Regions from separate parts of the Shimwellia blattae DSM 4481 genome, predicted to be linked through region 1. Evidence: predicted binding sites of a transcription regulator. Region 1 holds the regulator's gene; the other holds the start of a gene.

Evidence for each region. The regulator LexA, encoded in region 1, represses DNA repair genes until DNA is damaged. The targets are predictions, from matches to a motif close to TNCTGTATGTACATACAGNA.
Region 2: a site for LexA is predicted at 3,755-3,774, ahead of uvrB (excinuclease ABC subunit UvrB). Genes of this name have one in related genera too.

Annotation. Positions count from the first base shown of each region.
Region 1 is NC_017910.1:3,789,119-3,800,144, forward strand. It holds gene dusA (tRNA dihydrouridine(20/20a) synthase DusA) at 1-598, opposite strand, end outside; gene EBL_RS17755 (cupin domain-containing protein) at 664-1,167, opposite strand; gene zur (zinc uptake transcriptional repressor Zur) at 1,282-1,800, shown strand; gene dinF (MATE family efflux transporter DinF) at 1,797-3,119, opposite strand; gene lexA (transcriptional repressor LexA) at 3,198-3,809, opposite strand; gene EBL_RS17775 (diacylglycerol kinase) at 3,919-4,290, opposite strand; gene plsB (glycerol-3-phosphate 1-O-acyltransferase PlsB) at 4,531-6,951, shown strand; gene ubiA (4-hydroxybenzoate octaprenyltransferase) at 7,021-7,893, opposite strand; gene ubiC (chorismate lyase) at 7,878-8,408, opposite strand; gene malM (maltose operon protein MalM) at 8,585-9,511, opposite strand; gene EBL_RS17800 (maltoporin) at 9,637-10,980, opposite strand; gene malK (maltose/maltodextrin ABC transporter ATP-binding protein MalK) at 11,022-11,026, opposite strand, start outside.
Region 2 is NC_017910.1:2,696,121-2,707,146, reverse strand. It holds gene bioB (biotin synthase BioB) at 1-736, shown strand, start outside; gene bioF (8-amino-7-oxononanoate synthase) at 736-1,893, shown strand; gene bioC (malonyl-ACP O-methyltransferase BioC) at 1,880-2,632, shown strand; gene bioD (dethiobiotin synthase) at 2,625-3,305, shown strand; gene uvrB (excinuclease ABC subunit UvrB) at 3,853-5,865, shown strand; gene yvcK (uridine diphosphate-N-acetylglucosamine-binding protein YvcK) at 5,876-6,805, opposite strand; molybdenum cofactor riboswitch at 7,032-7,168, shown strand; gene moaA (GTP 3',8-cyclase MoaA) at 7,156-8,145, shown strand; gene moaC (cyclic pyranopterin monophosphate synthase MoaC) at 8,227-8,712, shown strand; gene moaD (molybdopterin synthase sulfur carrier subunit) at 8,705-8,950, shown strand; gene moaE (molybdopterin synthase catalytic subunit MoaE) at 8,953-9,405, shown strand; gene EBL_RS12630 (YbhQ family protein) at 9,523-9,939, shown strand; gene EBL_RS12625 (ABC transporter permease) at 9,901-11,007, opposite strand; gene EBL_RS12620 (ABC transporter permease) at 11,017-11,026, opposite strand, start outside.

The DNA.
Region 1 (11,026 bases):
GGTACACCCGCGGGTAGTCCAGCGGCGGGATCTCGCGGTTTTCTTTCGGGCTTAAGCCGGAAAGCCAGGCTTTACGGGCGTGGATAATAAACGTCTCGCAGCCGCCCTTTTGGGCCACGGTGCCCACAAAGTCACACAGAAACGCGTAGCTGTCCTGATCATCAATGCCGATACGGGTTTTCACCGTCACCGGAACCGTGACCACCTCACGCATGGCGGCCACACAATCCGCCACCAGGTCCGCTTCGCCCATCAGGCAGGCGCCAAAGCGGCCATTCTGAACCCGGTCCGACGGGCAGCCCACATTGAGGTTTATCTCATCATAGCCGCGCTCTTCGGCCAGCCGGGCGCACTGGGCCAGCGCCCGGGGATCGCTGCCGCCCAGTTGCAGCGCCAGCGGGTGCTCTTCCTCGTTATAGGCCAGATAGTCGCCCTTGCCGTGAATAATCGCCCCGGTGGTGACCATTTCGGTGTACAGCAGCGTATTGCGGGATAACAGACGCAGGAAATAACGGCAGTGGCGGTCAGTCCAGTCGAGCATGGGCGCAACGGAAAAGCGCAGTGGCGCAAAGGCAGTAGCTTGGTTTTCTGGCAGCATGGTCACGAGTTGATAATCGGTTTCGGAAAAAATAGCGCGCTACTATAGCACAGAAATTATCCGCGTCAGCGGCGCGGCTTTTTCAGCTGATCCGGTTTACCGTCGTGAGCGCCGAAGAACTGCGGCGGATGATCTATCCAGCGATCGTGACGGGTGGCCGCATAGCCGGGGTTTAACGGGAAATAGGTCCGGTTATCCGGGTGGGGTGGCTCCTCCACCACCAGGAAGCGCACATCTTCCGCAGTGTTATTGAGGAAGGTATGGCACAAGCCGGTTCCCGGCACAAAACCGACACTATCCCCCGGGGAGAGCTCATGCAAAGAGCCGTTCACCCAGACCTGAGGATACCCCTCCAGCACGTAGATATAGAGCTCGTCACTGCTCTGGGCATAGGGGTATGAGGTGCGACGGCCCGGCGGCAGGCGAATGTGGGACACCCCAAGGCGGCGCAACCCCACATGGCGGGCAACCGGCGTGCTGATGGCAAATTTTTCGTCACTTCCCGGGTATCCCGCGTTATCCGGTCCTTCCAGAACGTGCCAGTGCTTAATGTAATCTGGTCGCTTCATGCTGCCATCTCCCGTTATGTCCGAAAAATAAGTATGGCAAAAATCGCGTTTGTCGGCGTTTTCCACAGCCTGTGATAAAGTAACGCTTTACCGGCAAAAAATATGAGGGTGCTGATGGACGCGACCACATCTCAATACGTGCTGTCACAGGCTGAAAAGCTGTGCGGGCAACGCAACGTACGCCTGACGCCCCAGCGTCTGGAAGTCCTGCGGTTGATGACGCTCCAGAACGGTGCCATCAGCGCTTACGATCTGCTGGATCTGCTGCGGGTTTCTGAGCCCCAGGCCAAGCCGCCTACCGTTTACCGGGCGCTGGATTTCCTGCTGGAGCAGGGTTTTGTCCATAAGGTTGAGTCCACCAACAGCTATGTATTGTGCCATCTGTTTGATCAACCAACGCATACCTCAGCCATGTTTATATGCGACCGTTGCGGTGTAGTAAAGGAAGAGTGCGCCCAGGGGGTTGAAGATATTATGCAGAGCCTGGCGGCAAAATCCGGGTTTGCGCTGCACCATAACGTGATTGAGGCGCACGGCCTGTGCGCCGCCTGTGTGGAAGTGGAAACCTGCCGCCACCCTGAGCAGTGCTCCCATGACCACAGTATTACGGTAAAAAAACGCGGCCGCAGTTAACCGGCAAACCACCTGTCCTGGCGCCACAGCCTGCGCCACATCCAGCCCAGCGACAGGCCGCGTAACGCCAGAAACACCAGCAGCGCCAGCCATAAGCCGTGGTTCCCGAGCCCGGGAAGGGCCAGCAGGGCCAGGCCAAAACCGGCGGCGGCTATCGCCATACTGTTGCGCATCTCGCGCCCGCGCGTGGCCCCGACAAACATCCCGTCCAGCAGGTAGCACCAGACCCCCACCAGCGGCAGCGCAATTTGCCACCACAGATAGTGGCGGGCCAGCTCACGCAGTGGGGTAATCGAGGTCAGCGCGTCAATAATCGCCCCGCCGCACAGGGCGTATGCCAGCGCAAAGCCCAGCGCCACCAGGCCCGCCTGGCGGCAGGCCGCGTACCATACGGTCAGCAGCTGGCTGCGGTCCCGGGCACCAAACGCCTGGCCCGAGTGGGCCTCCACCGCATAGGCAAAGCCATCCAGCGCGTAGGCGGTAAAGGTCAGAAAGGTCATCAGCAGGGCGTTTACCGCCACAATATCGTTACCCTGGCGGGCACCCAGTACGGTAATAGAGGCAAAACAGAGCTGGATCAGCAGCGATCGCAGCATAATGTCGCGGTTCAGCGCCAGCAGACGCCCGAGATCGCCGCGCCAGGCCTGGCGCAGCATGGCCGCAGACACGCCGCGCAGCCTGAGCACTTTCCAGGCCATCAGCGCGCCGGTCGCAAGCGTGGCGTATTCAGCCACAACGGTTGCCAGTGCGGCCCCCTGCACGTTCATACCGGCCCCGACCACCAGCCAGAGATCCAGCACAATATTGAGGATATTCCCCACCACCAGCAGAATAACCGGTGCCCGGGCATACTGCACACCCAGCAGCCAGCCCAGCAGCACCATATTCGCCAGTGCGGCCGGGGCGCTGAGCCAGCGGATCTCAAGGAATCGCCGGGCCTGGTGCAGCACCGCATCGCTGCCGCCCACCAGATGCAGCGCCAGATCAATAAGCGGCGCCCGGAACAGTAAAATCGCCACCCCGGCGACCAGGGCAATCAGTAGCGGCTGGGCCAGTGCCCGGGCCAGCCCGAGAGGGTCCCGGGCCCCGTAGGCCTGGGCGGTCAGCCCGGTGGTACTCATGCGTAAAAACAGCAGCAGCATAAACAAAAAGCTGGTTACCGTGGCCCCCACCGCCACACCGCCCAGGTAATCCGGGCTGTCCAGGTGGCCGATAACGGCAGTATCCACCAGCCCCAGCAGCGGGACAGTAACATTGGAAAATATCATGGGCAGCGCCAGGCGCCACAAGGCCCGATCCGCTGTAGAGAAGAACGTCATGAGATACCCGAAAAAGAGGCAAAACAACACCGTAGCGCCCCGGGGGCGCTACGGTCAGTCAGAAAAGAAGGGGTGGAATTACAGCCATTCACCGTTGCGGATAACCCCAACGGCCAGCCCTTCAATGGTGAAGTTCTGCTCGCGCAGGTCAACCACTATCGGGCTGAATTCGCTGTTTTCAGGCAGCAGCTGCACGGTATTGCCCTGTTTTTTCAGGCGCTTTACCGTTACTTCGTCGTCAATGCGCGCCACAATCACCTGGCCGTTGCGCGCTTCCTGGGTTTTATGCACCGCCAGCAGATCGCCATCCATAATGCCGATGTCTTTCATCGACATGCCGCTAACGCGCAGCAGAAAATCCGCACTGGGTTTAAACAACTGAGGATCGACCTGATAATGGCCTTCAATATGCTGCTGGGCCAGGAGAGGCTCACCTGCGGCCACGCGGCCAACCAGCGGTAAGCCCTCTTCTTCCTCTTCCTGCAGCAGGCGGATGCCACGGGACGCGCCGGACACAATCTCAATGGCCCCTTTACGGGCCAGAGCTTTCAGGTGCTCTTCCGCCGCATTCGGGGAACGGAACCCCAGGCGCTGGGCGATTTCAGCACGGGTCGGTGGCATACCGGTCTGGCTGATATGATCCCGGATAAGATCAAACACCTCTTGCTGCCTGGTTGTTAATGCTTTCATTCCGCCCCCTGGGTGTATATACAGTTATGCTGTGAGTATATACAGTCTTCGGTGATTTTGGAACCATACGGCCCGTAAAAAAACCAGCCACTTACCGGTTTTGCGAGGCTTAACGGAAATACTGCCAGAGCAGCACAACCCAGATAAACAGCGCCAGTAACAGCGCAAACAGCACCGCCGCCGAGGCCATATCCTTCGCCCGGCCAGAGAGCTCATGGTGCTCCAGACCAATACGGTCAACCACCGCTTCAATGGCGCTGTTGAGGATCTCTACGATCATCACCAGCACCAGAGAGCCTATCAGCAGGATCCGGGCGACCGGGTCAACATCCAGCCAGCAGGCGACAATAATCCCCACAATAGACAGCATCCCCTCCTGGCGGAAGGCCGCTTCGTTGATCCATGCGGCTTTGATGCCTTTCCACGAGTAACCTGCTGCTTTAATGATCCGGGTTAACCCGGTTGCGGATGTATTTGCCATGAAAAATGCCTTATGAAAAAAAGCCCGTTGTCGGGGGGCCGATTATATACTGTGAAAGTTTCTCATTAATACAGCCCGTTGCACACCGGTTATCCCCGCACCGCCACCCGGTCCGGCCCGGGAAAAGGCCGGGCGCGGTTGTGTGGCAAAAAGGGTCGCGACAGGGCACAGAAATCCACACTGTTTTCTGATATTCTTGCAGCGCATTTGCATGATTAACCCAGAGGCTTTACATCGTTTATGTCAGGCTGGCCAAGTATTTACTATAAGTTACTGAATTTACCATTAAGTCTGATGGTAAAAAGCAAATCTATTCCGGCGGATCCGGCTCCTGAACTGGGCCTGGATACCTCACGCCCGATTATGTATGTGCTGCCTTATAATTCCAAGGCAGACCTGCTGACGCTGCGTGCCCAGTGTCTGGCCCATGATCTTCCGGATCCCCTTGAACCTCTTGAAATAGACGGCACCGAGCTGCCGCGCTATGTGTTCGTCCACGGTGGGCCGCGGGTGTTCACCTATTACGCGCCAAAAGAAGAGACCATTAAGCTGTTTCACCAGTATCTGGATCTCCACCGGGCGAACCCGGATCTGGATGTGCAGCTGGTGCCGGTCTCCGTGATGTTCGGCCGCGCACCGGGCCGGGAAAAAGGGGAAGTGAACCCGCCGCTGCGGATGCTTAACGGCATTCAGAAATTCTCTGCCGTCTTCTGGCTGGGCCGCGACAGCTTTGTGCGCTTCTCGCCGCCGGTCTCATTACGCTGGATGGCCACCGAACACGGCACTGACAAATCCATCGCCCAGAAGCTGGCGCGCGTCGCGCGGATGCATTTTGCCCGCCAGCGCCTGGCGGCGGTTGGCCCGCGCCTGCCGGTGCGCCAGGATCTGTTCAATAAGCTGCTGGCCTCCAAAGCGATTGCCAAAGCGGTAGAAGACGAAGCCCGCAGTAAGAAAATTTCCCATGAGAAGGCCCAGCAGAATGCCGTGGCGCTGATGGAGGAGATCGCGGCCAACTTCTCTTACGAAGCTATCCGCATGAGCGACCGGATCCTCGGTTTTACCTGGAACCGCCTCTACCAGGGGATCAACGTCCATAACGCCGAGCGCGTGCGTCAGCTGGCCCATGAAGGCCATGAACTGGTCTATGTGCCCTGCCACCGCAGCCATATGGACTATTTGCTGCTGTCTTACGTACTGTATCACCAGGGGCTGGTGCCGCCACATATCGCTGCCGGTATCAACCTGAACTTCTGGCCCGCCGGGCCGATTTTCCGCCGCCTGGGGGCGTTTTTTATCCGCCGCACCTTTAAGGGCAATAAGCTCTACTCCACGGTCTTTCGCGAATACCTCGGGGAGCTGTTTACCCGTGGCTACTCGGTGGAATATTTCGTTGAGGGCGGCCGCTCCCGTACCGGCCGGTTGCTGGATCCGAAAACCGGCACCCTGTCGATGACCATCCAGGCCATGCTGCGCGGCGGTAACCGCCCGATAACCCTGGTGCCGATTTATATCGGCTATGAGCATGTGATGGAGGTGGGCACCTACGCGAAAGAGCTGCGCGGTGCCACCAAAGAAAAAGAAGGCTTTATGCAGATGGTGCGCGGCCTGAGCAAGCTGCGTAACCTGGGCCAGGGGTATGTTAACTTCGGTGAACCGCTGCCGCTGATGACCTTCCTCAACCAGCATGTGCCTGAGTGGCGCGAGTCCATTGACCCCATTGAAGCGGTGCGCCCTGCCTGGCTGACCCCGACGGTGAACAACATCGCCGGTATGCTGATGACGCGCATTAACAACGCCGGGGCCGCGAACGCCATGAACCTGTGCTGCACGGCGCTGCTTGCCTCCCGGCAGCGTTCGCTGACCCGCGAACAGTTAACCTCCCAGCTGGATTGCTACCTGGCGCTGATGCGTAATGTGCCTTACGCCAAAGACACCACCGTGCCCGCCCTCACCAGCGAAGCGCTCATCAACCACGCGCTGCAGATGAATAAGTTCGAGGTCGAAAAGGACACCATCGGCGATATTATTATTCTGCCCCGCGAGCAGGCGGTGCTGATGACTTACTACCGTAACAACATCATGCACATGCTGATCCTGCCTTCGCTGCTGGCGTCGATCATCACCCAGCACCGCAAAATCGCCCGCGGTGAGCTGCTGCGCCAGGTCGAAGTGCTCTACCCGATGCTCAAAGCCGAGCTGTTCCTGCGCTGGGACATCAGCGAGCTGCCGGGCGTGGTGGATAAACTGATCGCCGAGCTGGCGCGCCAGGAGCTGATTGCTGTGGATGACTCCCTGCTGCGGGTCACGCCAACCCACTCCCGGACGCTACAGCTGCTGGCCGCCGGTGCCCGGGAAACGGTACAGCGTTACGCCATTACCTTCTGGCTGCTGAGCGCTAACCCGTCAATTAACCGCGGGACGCTGGAAAAAGAGAGCCGGACACTGGCCCAGCGGTTATCCGTGCTGCACGGGATCAACGCCCCGGAATTCTTCGATAAGGCGGTGTTCTCAACCCTGGTGCTGACCCTGCGCGATGAAGGCTACATCAGCGATACGGGCGATGCCGAGCCGGATGAGACCCTGAAGGTCTACCGGATGCTGGCGGACCTCATCATGCCGGATGTGCGCCTGACCATCGAAAGCGACGCCCAGGACGCATAACCCGGGCGCTAAAAACAACACAGGCGGGAATTGTCCCGCCTGTTTTTTTACCGCGCGACTGCGTTCCCCTCAGAGGTGCAGATAACTCAGCACCAGGCCGATAAACAGCACCAGCCCCACATAGTTATTGTTCATAAACGCTTTAAAGCACAGCTCGCGCTCGCGACCGGCTATCAGCTTCTGCTGGTAGATAAACAGCGCACCGGCCAGCACAATGGCCGCGTAAAAGGCAAACCCCAGCCCGTTTATCCCGCCCAGCAGCACCATCAGCGCCAGCACCGCCAGCTGCAACAGCCCGATAATCAGCTTATCGAAGCGGCCAAACAGAATGGCCGTTGATTTCACGCCAATTTTTATATCGTCGTCCCGGTCTACCATGGCGTACTGGGTATCATAGGCCACCGCCCAGCAAATATTGGCCAGGAACATCAGCCAGCAGCTCAGGGGCACGGACTCGCTCACGGCGGCGAAGGCCATCGGGATAGACCAGCCAAACGCCGCCCCCAGAACCACCTGGGGCAGATGCGTGTAGCGCTTCATAAACGGGTATACCCAGGCCAGGGCCAGCCCCGCCACGGAGAGCAGAATGGTCATGGTGTTGAGGGTCAGCACCAGCAGGAATGACAACACCACCAGCACCGCGAACAGGATCCGGGCCTCTTTTTCCGTGACCGCGCCGCTGGGCAGGGGGCGATTGACCGTGCGTTTTACATGGCCGTCGAATTTACGGTCCGCGTAATCATTGACCACGCATCCGGCGGCGCGCATCAGCCAGACACCGGCCACAAAAACCGCCAGAATCGTCAGCGGCGGTGCGCCGGGGGTTGCCATCCACAGTGCCCATAATGTTGGCCAGAGCAGCAGTAACGCGCCAATGGGTTTATCGGTGCGCATTAACCGGTGATAAGCCAGCAGCTTGTTCTGCTTCAGACTCCACTCCATTTCTCTTCCTCTTCATACACAGGTGCAGCCGGCAGGAACAGCTCGGTCAGCAATAACGGTTTTCCTGACAGGCGCAGGCGGGAGCGCCGCCCCCACAGTCCTTCATTCTGCCCGGTCTGGATAAAATCCCGGGTCAGGGTTGATGATGTAAACAGATACCGGCCCAGAGGGGTCTCGCCCAGCTGTTTTAATGCCAGCTCCGGGCCATTAAGGGTGGATTCCGGCACCAGCGTGCGGCCAGCCAGCCAGGGCACGCCATCCCCGCACAGCAGGATCTCCCGCAGCCAGTAGCGCGGCTCCCCGGGCAGTAACGCCGACTCATCATCAGTCATTTCGGGCTGGCCGACAAATGCTTCACGCAGAATCACCACACTTACCTTGCGACACCGGGTCTCAAAGCGTTTGGTCATCGAGTCTTCCAGCAGCAACCAGTCAAGGGTAGCCGGGCTTGCGGTTGCGGGGAGCGAATCAAAATAGTGCAGCCCATAGAGCTGAGCCAGCGCAGGATGAGACATCATTCATCTCCTGGATAATACCTGGCAGCATTGTAACGCAGAAGCGGAAGAACGTGGTGAACATTGCAGGGGGTGAGCAGCATAAACGCAACAATCGCGCAACATACCACCCGAACAGATAAAAAAGGTGCGCCGCAGCGCACCAGTACCGCAAACATCAGCAATGTGGGGAAGACTTACCCCTTGCCTTTTACACTGCTGATAAACGTGGTGCGGGCGGAGGTTGAGCCCAGCCGCTCGGCTTCATTCAGCAGTTTCAGCGCCTTGTCGATATCGCCTCTGGCAACCGCGTCCTTAATTGCCTGATTAAAGTAACGTTCCGTGTCGTTCAGCATCGGCTCGCTTTTCACCACCGGCGCCGGGGCGGGCGCTGCCGCAGCCGGGGCCACCACCGCCGCCGTATTGCCCACAGTCACCGGGCTGGCAGATGAGGCGCCAAACAGCGGCCCCACCAGAATGCTGGAGGAGGAGTTAGTGCTGACTTTCAGTTTCAGCGTGCCCTGCGTAGCGTGGCGGGCTACCGGATCCGGAATATCCGGCACCGCGTTACCCACGCCTTTGGCATAGGCTTTGGCCGGGTCCAGCAGTGTGGTGGTAGTGCGGAGATCCTGTGGCGTGGTGAACACCAGGACATAAATTTTCTGCTGCCCCAGGGCCGGGGTCAGCTTCATCACGCCTTCCAGGCGATCGGCGGACATCACGCCCGGTGCCTGGTAGGTAAAATAGCTGCCCGGGAAATAGGCCGAAGGGGTCATATTCTGGTCGAGGATCAGCACATTCGGCACGAAGGCGAGATTGTTTTTAATTTCGCTGGTCAGTGTCAGCGTCAGCTCGCCAATATTCGCCGGTACACTGTAGGCGGCGACCGGGCCGGTGATCCCGGCCACATCCAGGGGCTGGCCTGCGCTGGCAAGCTCGGTGGTCTGGGTGCGTGACTGAAGCACCGGGGTCCAGTTCAGCTGCTGTAGCGCCGCCTGCGGGACAGCCGGAGCACCGGAGATATCCTGGGGCACAATGTTAACGTCCGCCAGGCTCACACCCGGGAGCGTGGCGAACAGCCCTGCGCTCAGGCAAAGGGCGATAAGACGTTTATTCATTTTCATTATTATTACCTCATGGGTCATAAAGCGTTTGCCAGGCAATAGCGCGCTTTATGTCAATCCGCGACGATACAGACAGAGGAGAGGCGCCGGGCGCCCCTCCCCGGGTTACGACACAGCCGGGCCGCTTACCACCAGATTTCCATCTGGGCGCCGAAGGTCCACTCGTCGTCGTTACCGCGACTGGAGCTCAGGAAGCCGTTACCGGACTTATCGCGGATGGCGACATTCGTCACGTCACCGCTGGCGTTTTTGGCATAGCCCCAGTCTTCATTCCACTTGGCGTAGGTGGCGAACACGCGGATCGCCGGGCGGGACCAGATGCTGTCGCCCGCCTGCCACTGCTGGGCAAGGGTGATTTTGTACTGGCTGTTGTTATCTTTGGTTTGCTGGGATTTGACATTGTCATAGCCCACTTCCAGCAGGGTGCTCATGATAGGGGTCCATTTGAACATCGGGCGCACACCCACCGTCCACCATTCGGTGCCCTGGCCGCTGTCCAGACTGGTGTTCTGGTACATCGCCACATACATCATGTCCCAGCGCTCTGCCAGGCTAACGGCACCGTGGTCCAGCACGCGGAACATATAGCCGTCGTTATTAATATTCTGGCGGGAATTCGGCAAGTCGCTGTTGTCTGCGAAATATGCCCCCTGAGACAGCCCTTTACCGTGGGTGGTCATGGCGTCCGTGGCGTACTGCAGCACAAACTTGTTGTAGCCCTTGAGCATGCTCTGGGTGTGCTCTGCGGTGAACATCCAGCCATTTTTTGAGGCATTGTCCGCCAGGTGGTAGCCGTCGGTATAGTTGGCGCGGCCGTAGTCGACACCCAGCTCCAGCACCCCGTCCGGGTTGGTTTCGATACCGGCTAAGCGCATATCAAAGGTGTCGTTGGCCGTTCTTTTGGTGGTGTCGTAGGTGTAATCATTACGAAACGAGGTCGAACCGCCGGACTCAGAAGAGCGGGTGGCCGCCAGGGAGAGCTTACCAAAGCCCAGATCGATATTTTCAATACCGGCACCAGGACCAGAAATATCCCAGTAGTAGAAGTCGATCATGTGGACGTCATGGCGCTGATAAAAGCGCTTACCGGCCCAGATGGTGGAGCCCGGCAGCCATTCAATCAGGTTTTTACCCTGGACGTTCGCTTCGCGGAAGGCCGGGGATTTATCTTCCCAGTCATTCTGCTGATCCACGGAGTAAGCCACGTTAGTGTCGAAATAGAAGCTCTTATCGCCCTCTTTCCACACTTCCTGGCCCAGTTTTAATTCAGCGTAGGTTTCACATTCGTTGCCAAGACGGTATTTACTTTGGGCACCGGTGGCCTGGAAGCACTGCTGCTCACCGCCACTGCCAGTCCAGCCGATACCGGAACGGGCATACCCATGAAAATCCACGGCCATAGCCTGGGCGGACATAATGCCCGCCGCAACGGCGACTGCCACCGGAAGTTTGCGCAGAGTAATCATCATTCTATCTCCTGAAATGATTAGTTTTTTTTGTTATCTGACTGCTATA
Region 2 (11,026 bases), 1.1 Mb from region 1:
CTGGAAAAACCCCCAGGAGCGCGATATGCCCTATCTGGAGCAGATGGTTCAGGGGGTCAAAGCCATGGGGATGGAAGCCTGCATGACCCTGGGCTCCCTCTCAGACAGCCAGGCCCGGCGCCTGGCCAGTGCCGGGCTGGACTACTACAACCACAATCTGGACACCTCGCCGGAGTTCTACGGCAATATCATTACCACCCGCAGTTACCAGGAGCGCCTCGACACGCTGGAAAAAGTCCGCGATGCGGGGATCAAAGTCTGCTCCGGCGGGATTGTCGGGCTGGGGGAGAGCGTTAACGACCGCGCCGGGCTGCTGCTACAGCTGGCTAACCTGCCGGTGGCGCCGGAAAGTGTGCCGATCAATATGCTGGTTAAGGTCAAAGGCACGCCGCTGGCAGATAACGACGATGTGGATCCTTTTGATTTTATTCGCACTATCGCCATTGCGCGCATTATGATGCCCACCTCTTATGTGCGGCTCTCCGCCGGGCGCGAACAGATGAGCGAGCAGACCCAGGCCATGTGCTTTATGGCCGGGGCGAACTCCATTTTCTACGGCTGCAAGTTGCTCACCACCCCCAATCCGGACGAAGACAAAGATCTTATCCTGTTTCGCAAACTGGGCCTTAACCCGCAGCAGACCACCACTGAGCTGGGGGATAACGGCCAGCAACAGCAACTGGCCCACCAGCTGCTGAATGCCGACAGCGAACTCTACTACAACGCGGCCCTGTGATGAGCTGGCAACAACGCATTGACCAGGCGCTGGATGCGCGCCGGGCCGCCCGCGCGCTACGCACCCGCACCGCACTGCACGGCCTGCCAGCAGGGCGGATAGGCTATCAGGGGCGGCGCTGGCTCAATTTTTCCGGTAATGACTACCTCGGGCTCAGCCACCACCCGGCGGTGATCCGCGGCTGGCAGCAGGGGGCGGATGAGTACGGGGTGGGCAGCGCGGGCTCCGGCCATGTGACCGGCTACGCCCCGGCCCACCAGCAACTGGAGGCGGAGCTGGCCCAGTGGCTTGGCTACCCCCGGGCGCTGCTGTTTATCTCCGGCTTTGCCGCCAATCAGGCGGTTATCCATGCGCTGATGGCGAAAGACGATCGCATTCTTGCGGACCGGCTGGCACACGCCTCGCTGCTGGAGGCCGCCGCCCTCAGCCCCGCCGGGCTGCGGCGTTTTACCCATAACGATCCCGCCTCCCTTGGCCGCCTGCTGGAAAAACCGCTTAGCGGCCAGCAGCTGGTTATCACCGAGGGGGTATTCAGTATGGATGGGGACCAGGCCCCGCTGGCGGAGATTGCCCGCCACAGCCAGCGCCCGGATACCCTGCTGATGATAGACGATGCCCACGGAGCCGGTGCCACCGGCCCCCAGGGGCGCGGAAGCTGCGCCCTGGCCGGGATACACCCGGATATTCTGGTGGTCACCTTCGGTAAAGCCTTCGGGGTCAGCGGGGCGGCTGTGCTGTGCAGTGAGGCGCTGGCGGACTATTTGCTGCAGTTTGCCCGCCATCTTATCTACAGCACCGCCATGCCGCCCGCCCAGGCAGTGGCGCTACAGGCGGCGCTGGGGGTGATCCGCAGCCCCGAAGGGGATGCGCTGCGCGGTCACCTTGATGAGCATATTGACTATTTCCGCGCCGCCAGCGCCGGGTTGCCGCTCACCCGGGGGGACTCGCACACCGCGATCCAGCCGCTGATCACCGGGGATAACGCACGGGCGCTGACCATAGCGGCCCGGCTGCGTGAGCGGGGCCTGTGGGTGACTGCCATTCGCCCGCCAACGGTGCCCCCGGGCACCGCGCGGCTGCGCATTACGCTCACCGCGGCCCACACCCGGCGCGATATTGACACGTTGCTGGAGGGGCTTGCCCATGTCTGTCAATAAACCGGCGATCGCGGCCGCCTTTGGCCGGGCGGCGGGCCACTATGACCAGTTTGCCGGGCTGCAACGCCAGAGCGGGGAGCAGTTGCTGACCCTGCTGGGGGGCACGCGCCCGGCAACGGTGCTGGATGCCGGATGCGGCACCGGCTGGTTTAGCCGGGTATGGCGCCAGCGCGGCACCCGGGTGCTGGCGCTGGATATCTCCCCGCAAATGCTCGAGAGCGCCGCCAGGCAGCACTCGGCAGACCAGTACCTGAACGGTGATATTGAACAACTGCCCCTGGACGACGGGCAGGTTGATCTGGTGTGGAGTAACCTGGCCGTTCAGTGGTGCAGCGCCCTGTCCGGCGCGGTCAGTGAAATGTGCCGGGTTACCCGCCCGGGGGGGCAGGTGGCGTTCAGCACGCTGCTGTCCGGCTCGCTGCCGGAGCTGCACCAGGCCTGGCGGGAGGTGGACAGTTACCGCCACGGTAACCGTTTTTTGACCCGGGAACAGGTGATTGCCGCCTGTGGCGGGCGCTCGCTGGCAGCCCATGATACGCAAATCACCCTGCGTTTCCCGGATGTGTTAACCGCCATGCGCTCTCTGAAAGGCATTGGCGCCACGCACCTGCACGAAGGCCGCCCGGCTACGACCCTGACCCGGGGGCAACTGACGCGCCTGGCCCTGGCCTGGCCCCGGCAGCAGGGGGAGTATGTTCTCAGTTATCAGCTTTTTTATGGAGTGATCCGTTGTGATTAAGCGTTGGTTTGTGACCGGCACCGATACCGATGCCGGTAAAACAGTCGCCAGCTGTGCCCTGCTGCGGGCCGCGGCCGCGGCGGGAAGGCGTAGCGCCGGGTTTAAGCCGGTGGCGTCAGGCAGTGAGCTTACCCCCCAGGGGCTGCGCAATAGCGATGCGCTGGCGCTACAGCGCGCCAGCAGCGTGGCGCTCACCTATGACCAGGTAAACCCCTATACGTTTCTGGAGCCGACCTCGCCGCATATTGTCAGCCGGGAGGAGCAGCGCCCGGTGGATCCGGCGCGCATGTCTGCCGGGCTGCGGGCGCTGGAGCCCCTGGCAGACTGGATCCTGGTGGAGGGGGCCGGGGGCTGGTTTACTCCGCTCTCAGAGCACATGTTCTTCCCGGACTGGGTGGTGGCAGAGCAACTGCCGGTTATTCTGGTGGTGGGGGTGAAGCTCGGGTGTATTAATCACGCCCTGCTGACAGTACAGGCGGTGCGCCAGGCCGGGTTGCCGGTCGCCGGCTGGATTGCCAGTGATGTGCAGCCACCCGGGCGACGCCACCGGGAGTATATGGCAGCGCTGAGCGCCATGATAGACGCCCCGCTGCTGGGGGAAATCCCCTGGCTGGGGGAGGGGGCTGAGTACCAGGATACCGGGCGCTATCTGGATTTGTCCGCCCTGCAATAATCACGGGCGGGGCTATTGCAGGCGGCTGTGTGGCTGTCTGCGGCGGCGGAAAAAAATCAAAAAAAATTTTTTCCGCCGTGTTTTTTATCATTTTGCGCTGCCCGGGCAGCGGCGCAGATTCAGGGCCGGAGGCAGTTATCCACTATTCCTGTGGATAACCTTGTGTATTAGAGTTAGAAAAGCGCCGGTAAGCGAGAAAATACGCGGCTTGCGCCTGAAGTGGCGTGAAAGAGAGCTTAAATAGAAAATTAATACAAAACAGCGTGTTAAATAAAATCAAGCGCTGTCAGGAATCTGTCATTTTCCGGGGAAGAACTTTCTTTACACCCCTTGACAATTGTTAAAAAGCCCCCTCCATCTGGGGATAACCCGCTGCCCGGTTCAGGCTGAGAAAACCACTTTTTGATAATCTCCTGTCGGGCAACGCAGCGGCGGTTTTTTTATCACCTGACTGGGTTTTTATCCAGTATTTTTGAGTGGTAAATTTGCCACGGACGGGTAAAATTACCCCGTCCCGCCCGTTTCTTCGTCATCAGGTATCTGTACCATGAGCAAACTTTTTAAACTGCACTCTCCGTTTAAACCCTCCGGTGATCAGCCGGACGCTATCCGGCGTCTGGAAGAGGGGCTGGAAGATGGTCTGGCCCACCAGACCCTGCTGGGGGTGACCGGCTCAGGGAAGACGTTTACCATCGCCAATGTGATTGCGGATCTGCAGCGCCCCACCATGGTGCTGGCACCCAACAAGACCCTGGCGGCCCAGTTATACGGCGAGATGAAAGAGTTCTTCCCGGAAAACGCCGTGGAGTATTTCGTCTCCTACTACGACTACTACCAGCCGGAAGCCTACGTTCCAAGCTCGGATACCTTTATTGAGAAGGATGCCTCGGTCAACGAACATATCGAGCAGATGCGTCTGTCCGCCACTAAAGCGCTGCTGGAGCGGCGGGACGTGGTGGTGGTGGCCTCGGTGTCCGCCATCTATGGTCTGGGGGATCCTGACCTGTACCTGAAAATGATGCTGCATTTAACCAGCGGCATGATTATTGACCAGCGGGCCATTTTGCACCGGCTGGCGGAGCTGCAATACACCCGCAATGACCAGGCCTTCCAGCGCGGCACGTTCCGGGTACGCGGCGAGGTGATTGATATCTTCCCGGCGGAATCGGACGATATCGCCCTGCGGGTGGAGCTGTTTGATGAAGAAGTAGAGCGCCTGTCGCTGTTTGACCCGCTCACCGGGCAGGTGATGTCGGTGGTGCCCCGCTATACCATTTACCCCAAAACCCACTATGTCACCCCCCGGGAGCGGATCCTCCAGGCCATGGAGGAGATCAAGCTCGAACTGGCGGATCGCCGTAAGGTGCTGCTGGCCAGTGACAAGCTGGTGGAAGAGCAGCGCCTGAGCCAGCGCACACAGTTTGATCTGGAAATGATGAACGAGCTGGGCTACTGCTCGGGGATCGAAAACTATTCGCGCTATCTGTCTGGCCGGGGCCCCGGCGAGCCACCGCCCACCCTGTTTGACTACCTGCCCGCCGATGGCCTGCTGGTGATTGATGAATCCCACGTGACGGTGCCGCAGATAGGCGGCATGTACCGGGGGGACCGGGCCCGTAAAGAGACCCTGGTGGAATATGGCTTTCGCCTGCCTTCAGCGCTGGATAACCGCCCGCTGAAATTTGAAGAGTTCGAGGCGCTGGCCCCCCAGACGATTTATGTCTCGGCCACGCCGGGCAACTATGAGCTGGAAAAATCCGGCGGTGAAGTGATAGACCAGGTGGTGCGCCCGACGGGCCTGCTGGATCCGGTGATTGAAGTGCGCCCGGTAGCCACACAGGTAGACGATTTACTGTCTGAAATTCGCCAGCGGGCGGAGAAAAACGAGCGGGTGCTGGTCACCACACTCACCAAACGCATGGCGGAAGATCTCACCGAATACCTTGAAGAGCACGGGGAGCGGGTGCGCTACCTGCACTCGGATATCGACACTGTCGAGCGGATGGAAATTATCCGCGACTTGCGGCTCGGGGAGTTTGATGTGCTGGTGGGGATCAACCTGCTGCGCGAAGGGCTGGATATGCCGGAAGTCTCCCTGGTGGCTATTCTCGATGCGGACAAAGAAGGCTTCCTGCGTTCTGAACGGTCGCTGATTCAGACCATTGGCCGTGCGGCCCGTAATATTAACGGCAAGGCTATCCTCTACGGGGATAAGATCACCCCGTCAATGGCGAAGGCCATCGGCGAAACGGAACGCCGCCGCGAGCGCCAGCAGCGCTATAACGAGGAGCACGGTATTGTGCCCCAGGGGCTGAAAAAGCGGGTGGTGGATATTCTTGCCATGGGCGAGGGGCTGGCGAAGACCAAAAGCAAACGGGCAAAAGGCAAAGCGGCGGCCAGCAGCGAGGATCGCGCCCTGTCGCCGAAGGCGCTGCAACAGCGGATTGCCGGGCTGGAAGCGCAAATGTTTGAGCACGCCAAAAACCTGGAATTTGAAGAGGCGGCGCGCCTGCGCGACGAGCTGCACGCCCTGCGCGAGCTGTTTATTGCCGCCTCCTGAGCCGCCTGGTTCAGGCCGGGATCCGGTTGCGCTTATCCAGAGCGAGCAGGGTATGCTCCAGGGCGTTGCGCAGTAGCTGCCTGTCGTGGCGGTAGGGAATATCCGCAGCGGCCAGCGGCTCGCAGATCATTAACCGCCCGGGGGTACTGCTGCCCGCCACCGGCTGCCCGACTATCGCCGCATCAATCCAGGGGCGGCCCACACACTGGCTCATCAGGGCCAGTTTATCCTCCAGGCTCAGGCTTGCGGCCGCCGGGCTCAGCTCCCGGGCGAGGTTACCGATATACACCATCGGCGCGCGGCTGCGTTTCAGGGCACAGGCCAGCTCGCTGACCAGCAAAATCGGCATCAGACTGGTGTAGAAACTGCCCGGGCCGATAATCACCAGCTCGGCGTTCTCAATGGCCAGTACCGCCTCCCGGGTGGCGCTGACCGGCGGGTGCAGTTGCAGGCTCTGAGGGGCGGCGGTGAGCTGGTCCACATTCAGCTCCCCGTGCACTTCGTGGCCGTCTTTGTCTATCGCCACCAGATCCACCGGCTGCTCGGACATGGGGATCAATTGCGCGTCGACCTTCAGCAGGTCGCGAATTAAATTTATCGCCTCCAGAGGCCGCACGCTGAGGTTATCCAGCGCTTTTAACATCAGATTTCCGAGGTTATGCCCGGAAAGCTCCCCATTACCCCCAAAACGGTATTCAAACATGGTGGAAGCGGTGCTGGGTTCCGTGATTAACTGGTTCAGACAGTTGCGGGTGTCCCCCCAGGCGATACCGCCTTCAGACTGGCGGATCCGGCCGGTAGAGCCGCCGTTATCGGTGGTGGTAACAATACCGGTCAACCGTGACCCGAGAAATGAAAGGGAAGACATCACCCGGCCCAGACCGTGGCCTCCCCCTAACGCAACAACCTGATTAAGGTCAGACAGCGTGCGGTTGCGCATACAGCATCCTTAGTAAGTGTTCTTAACTTACGGTAGCGTAAATGCGACCAAAAGACGATGCGGGCACCGCAGACTATGACACATATCAATGTGAAAAATGCATTTTCGCCTATTCTGTAGCGTAAATGCAGAATTTGTACGCTATATAGAAAATTTTATAACGAAAACAGGCGGTGGCACATTGTGCGGTAACGCGCTACCATCCTCTGTAACCAGTTTTCGCCGCGGCGAAAACATACACTCAAGCCCCTGAACCTACGTCTGCCGGATAGGGTTCCCGGGCCGCGATGCACTGACATCGCCAGGGTGCAGAAAGAAATGCCTGCATCTCCCGATTTGGAAAGGTGTTTATGGTCTCTCAACTTACCGATGCTTTTGCGCGGAAATTTTACTATCTGCGCCTGTCAATTACCGATGTCTGCAACTTTCGTTGCACTTACTGCCTGCCGGACGGCTACAAACCGGGTGCGGTAACCAATAAAAGTTTTCTGAGCCTGGACGAGATCCGCCGGGTAACCCGCGCTTTTGCAAACCTGGGCACTGAAAAAGTGCGCCTGACCGGGGGCGAGCCCTCCTTACGCCGGGACTTTACCGGGATCATTGCCGCCATCCGCGAAAATCCGCAAATCCGCCAGCTGGCGGTCACCACCAACGGTTACCGGCTGGCCCGGGACGTTAAACAGTGGCGCGATGCCGGGTTAACGGCGCTGAACGTCAGCGTGGATAGCCTGGACGCCCGCCAGTTTCACGCCATCACCGGCCAGGATAAATTCCGCCAGGTGATGGCCGGTATTGATGCCGCCTTTGAGGCGGGCTTCAGCCGGGTAAAAGTTAACACGGTGCTGATGCGCGACGTGAACCACTACCAGCTGGACACCTTCCTTGAGTGGATCAAACACCGCCCGATCCAGCTGCGCTTTATTGAGCTGATGGAAACCGGCGACGGCGGCGATCTGTTCCGTAAACACCACATCTCCGGGGCGACCATCCGCGAGCAGCTGCTGGCCCGTGGCTGGATCCACCAGCTGCGTGAGCGCAGCGACGGCCCGGCACAGGTGTTCTGCCACCCGGATTATGTCGGGCAAATCGGGCTTATCATGCCCTATGAGAAAGACTTCTGCGCAACCTGCAACCGCCTGCGTGTCTCTTCGGTGGGGCAACTGCACCTTTGCCTGTTTGGCGAAAATGGTGTGCCGCTGCGGGACTTGCTGAGCGACGATACCCAGCAGGCGGCGCTACAGGCGCGGATTTCTCAGGCACTGAGCGCGAAAAAACAGACCCACTTCCTGCACCAGGGGAACACCGGTCTGACCCGCAACCTGTCGTTTATTGGCGGGTGATCCCGGGGCCCGGTATTTTCGTATATCAACAGGCGCGGGTATCCGCCCGCGCGGCTTTTACCTCTATCTGAAGAACTTATCATGGCGCAACTGACCCATATTAACGCCGCAGGCGAAGCCCATATGGTGGATGTCTCCGGCAAGCACGAAACGGTACGCGAAGCGAGGGCCGAAGCCTTCGTCACCATGGCGGCGCAAACCCTGGCGATGATTATCGACGGCAGCCACCACAAAGGGGATGTCTTTGCCACGGCGCGTATTGCCGGGATCCAGGCTGCAAAACGCACCTGGGAGCTGATTCCGCTGTGCCACCCGCTGCTGCTGAGCAAAGTGGAAGTACAGCTTGAGGCACAACCCGAGCACCAGCGGGTGCGGATTGTGTCCCGCTGCCGCCTGACCGGGAAAACCGGCGTTGAAATGGAAGCGCTGACCGCGGCCTCCGTTGCGGCACTGACGATTTACGATATGTGTAAAGCGGTACAGAAAGATATGGTCATTGGTCCGGTGCGTCTGCTGGCGAAAAGCGGCGGAAAATCCGGTGATTTCAGGGTGGATGAAAATGATTAACGTACTGTTTTTTGCCCAGGTCCGGGAGCTGGTCGGGTGCGACAGCCTCCGTGTGGACACGTCGTTTCCAAGCGTAGAAGCTCTGCGCCAGCACCTTTGCGCGCGCGGCGATCGCTGGGCCCTGGCGCTGGAGTCCGGCAAACTGCTGTTTGCGGTAAACCAGACCCTGGTGGCGGCCGATCACCCGCTGTGTGACGGTGACGAAGTGGCCTTCTTCCCGCCGGTGACCGGAGGCTGAAAATGGACAATACCCGTATCAGAGTGGGCCACGATGGCTTCAGCGTGGGTGACGAGTACCAGTGGCTGGCCCAGTGCGATGCCGACGGCGCCGTGGTGACCTTTACCGGCAAAGTGCGCAACCATAACCTTGGCGACAGCGTTAGTGCCCTGACCCTGGAGCACTACCCGGGCATGACCGAAAAAGCGTTGGCGGAAATTGTCGCCAGCGCCCGGGAGCGCTGGCCGCTGCAGCGGGTGTCGGTTATTCACCGCACCGGCGAGCTGTGGCCCGGGGATGAGATTGTGTTTGTCGGGGTTACCGGAGCCCATCGCGGCAGCGCGTTTGAGGCGGCCGAGTACATTATGGATTACCTGAAAACCCGCGCGCCGTTCTGGAAGCGTGAAAAAACCGCCGACGGCGACCGCTGGGTTGACGCCCGGGAGAGCGACCAGCAGGCGGCATCCCGCTGGTAACCCGGCGGGCGGTTTTTCGGCTGTAAAATGTAAGGCGCGTCACAAAAACACACAGTATATGGGCGCGATTTCCCGGCGGTATGGTCTGATAGATCATTTACCAGCCGGAGAAACAAGATGAAATGGCAACAGTATGTTCGGGTAGTGACCGGAATGAGCTGCGGGCAGATCCTGCTGCATCTGTTTGTCGTTGCGTTGCTGCTGGCGGGCTGGCTGCACGGGGCGCTGGTCCGGGTGGGTCTCGGGCTTTGTGTGCTCTACGCGCTGACCCTTATCACCATGCTGATGCTACAGCGCCACCCGGTGGGGCGCCGCCGCGAGCTGGGTGATGCGCTGGAAGAGCTGACCACCACCTGGTACTTTGGCACGGCGATGATAGCCCTGTGGCTTATCTCCCGGATGCTTCACAACCCCCTGTTACTGGCCCTGTGCGGCCTGGGGCTGCTGGCGGGCCCGGCGTTGCTTTCGCTGCTGGCAAGAGAGAACCGCCGCCGCTCAGGCAATCTTGCGCCGAAACATGGCATACGCCGCTGAGCCGGTACTGGCCGCAATCACCAGCAGCGGCCACAGGCTCTGCCAGATAATACCGATACTGGCGTCCTTGAGGTAAATCTGCTTGGTGATATCCGTAAAATGCCGGATGGGGTTAATCCAGGTGAGATTCTGGAGCCAGAGCGGCATATTCTCTACCGGCGACACATAGCCTGAGAGCAAAATTGCCGGCATCATAAAGACAAACACCCCGATAAACGCCTGCTGCTGTGTGGCACACATTGCCGAAATCAGCAGGCCAAACCCCACCAGCGACAATCCGTAAATCACCATCGCGAAATAAAACAGCGCCAGTGAACCGGCAAAGGGGATCTGGTATGCCCAGATCCCGACCCCCAGCACAATAGATGCCTGAAAGGTGGCGACAATCAGCGCCGGAACGGCCTTGCCGACAAATATCTGCCAGGTAGAAAGGGGGGAGACCAGCAGCTGATCCAGGGTGCCCTGTTCCCGCTCCCGGGCAACGGACAGGGAGGTGACAATCAGCACCCCGATGGTGGTTATCATGGCAATCAGCGAGGGGACCACAAACCACTTATATTCCAGGTTCGGGTTGTACCAGTTGCGAATGACCAGCTCGCTGTTATTGGGCTTTGGCTTTCCGGCAATCAGCTCCTGCTGGTAATCCTCAATAATCTGCTGCAGGTAGTTAGCGGCTATCTGGGCGCTGTTTGAGTTGCGGCCATCAAGAATAATCTGCACGCTGGCCTTCTTAAACCGGGCAATATTGCGCGAGAAATCTGCCGGAAAGCGGATCAGCAGCAGCGCTTTTTGCTGGTCGATTGTCGGCTGGATCTGCTGCGGGTTCTGCAACAACAGCACATGGGTAAAGGCTTTGGCCCTGGCGAAGCGTTGGGTCAGCTCTACGGCGTGTTTGCCGTTATCCTCGTTGTAGATGGCGATGGTCGCATTGGTCACCTCAAGGGTGGCGGCAAAGGGGAACAGCAGCACCTGGATAAGCACCGGCAGGATCAGAATGGCCCGGGTCTGGGGTTCGCGCAGCAGCGACTGTAGCTCTTTGCGAATCAGGGTCCATAAACGGTGATACATGGCGGCTCCTTAGTCCAGC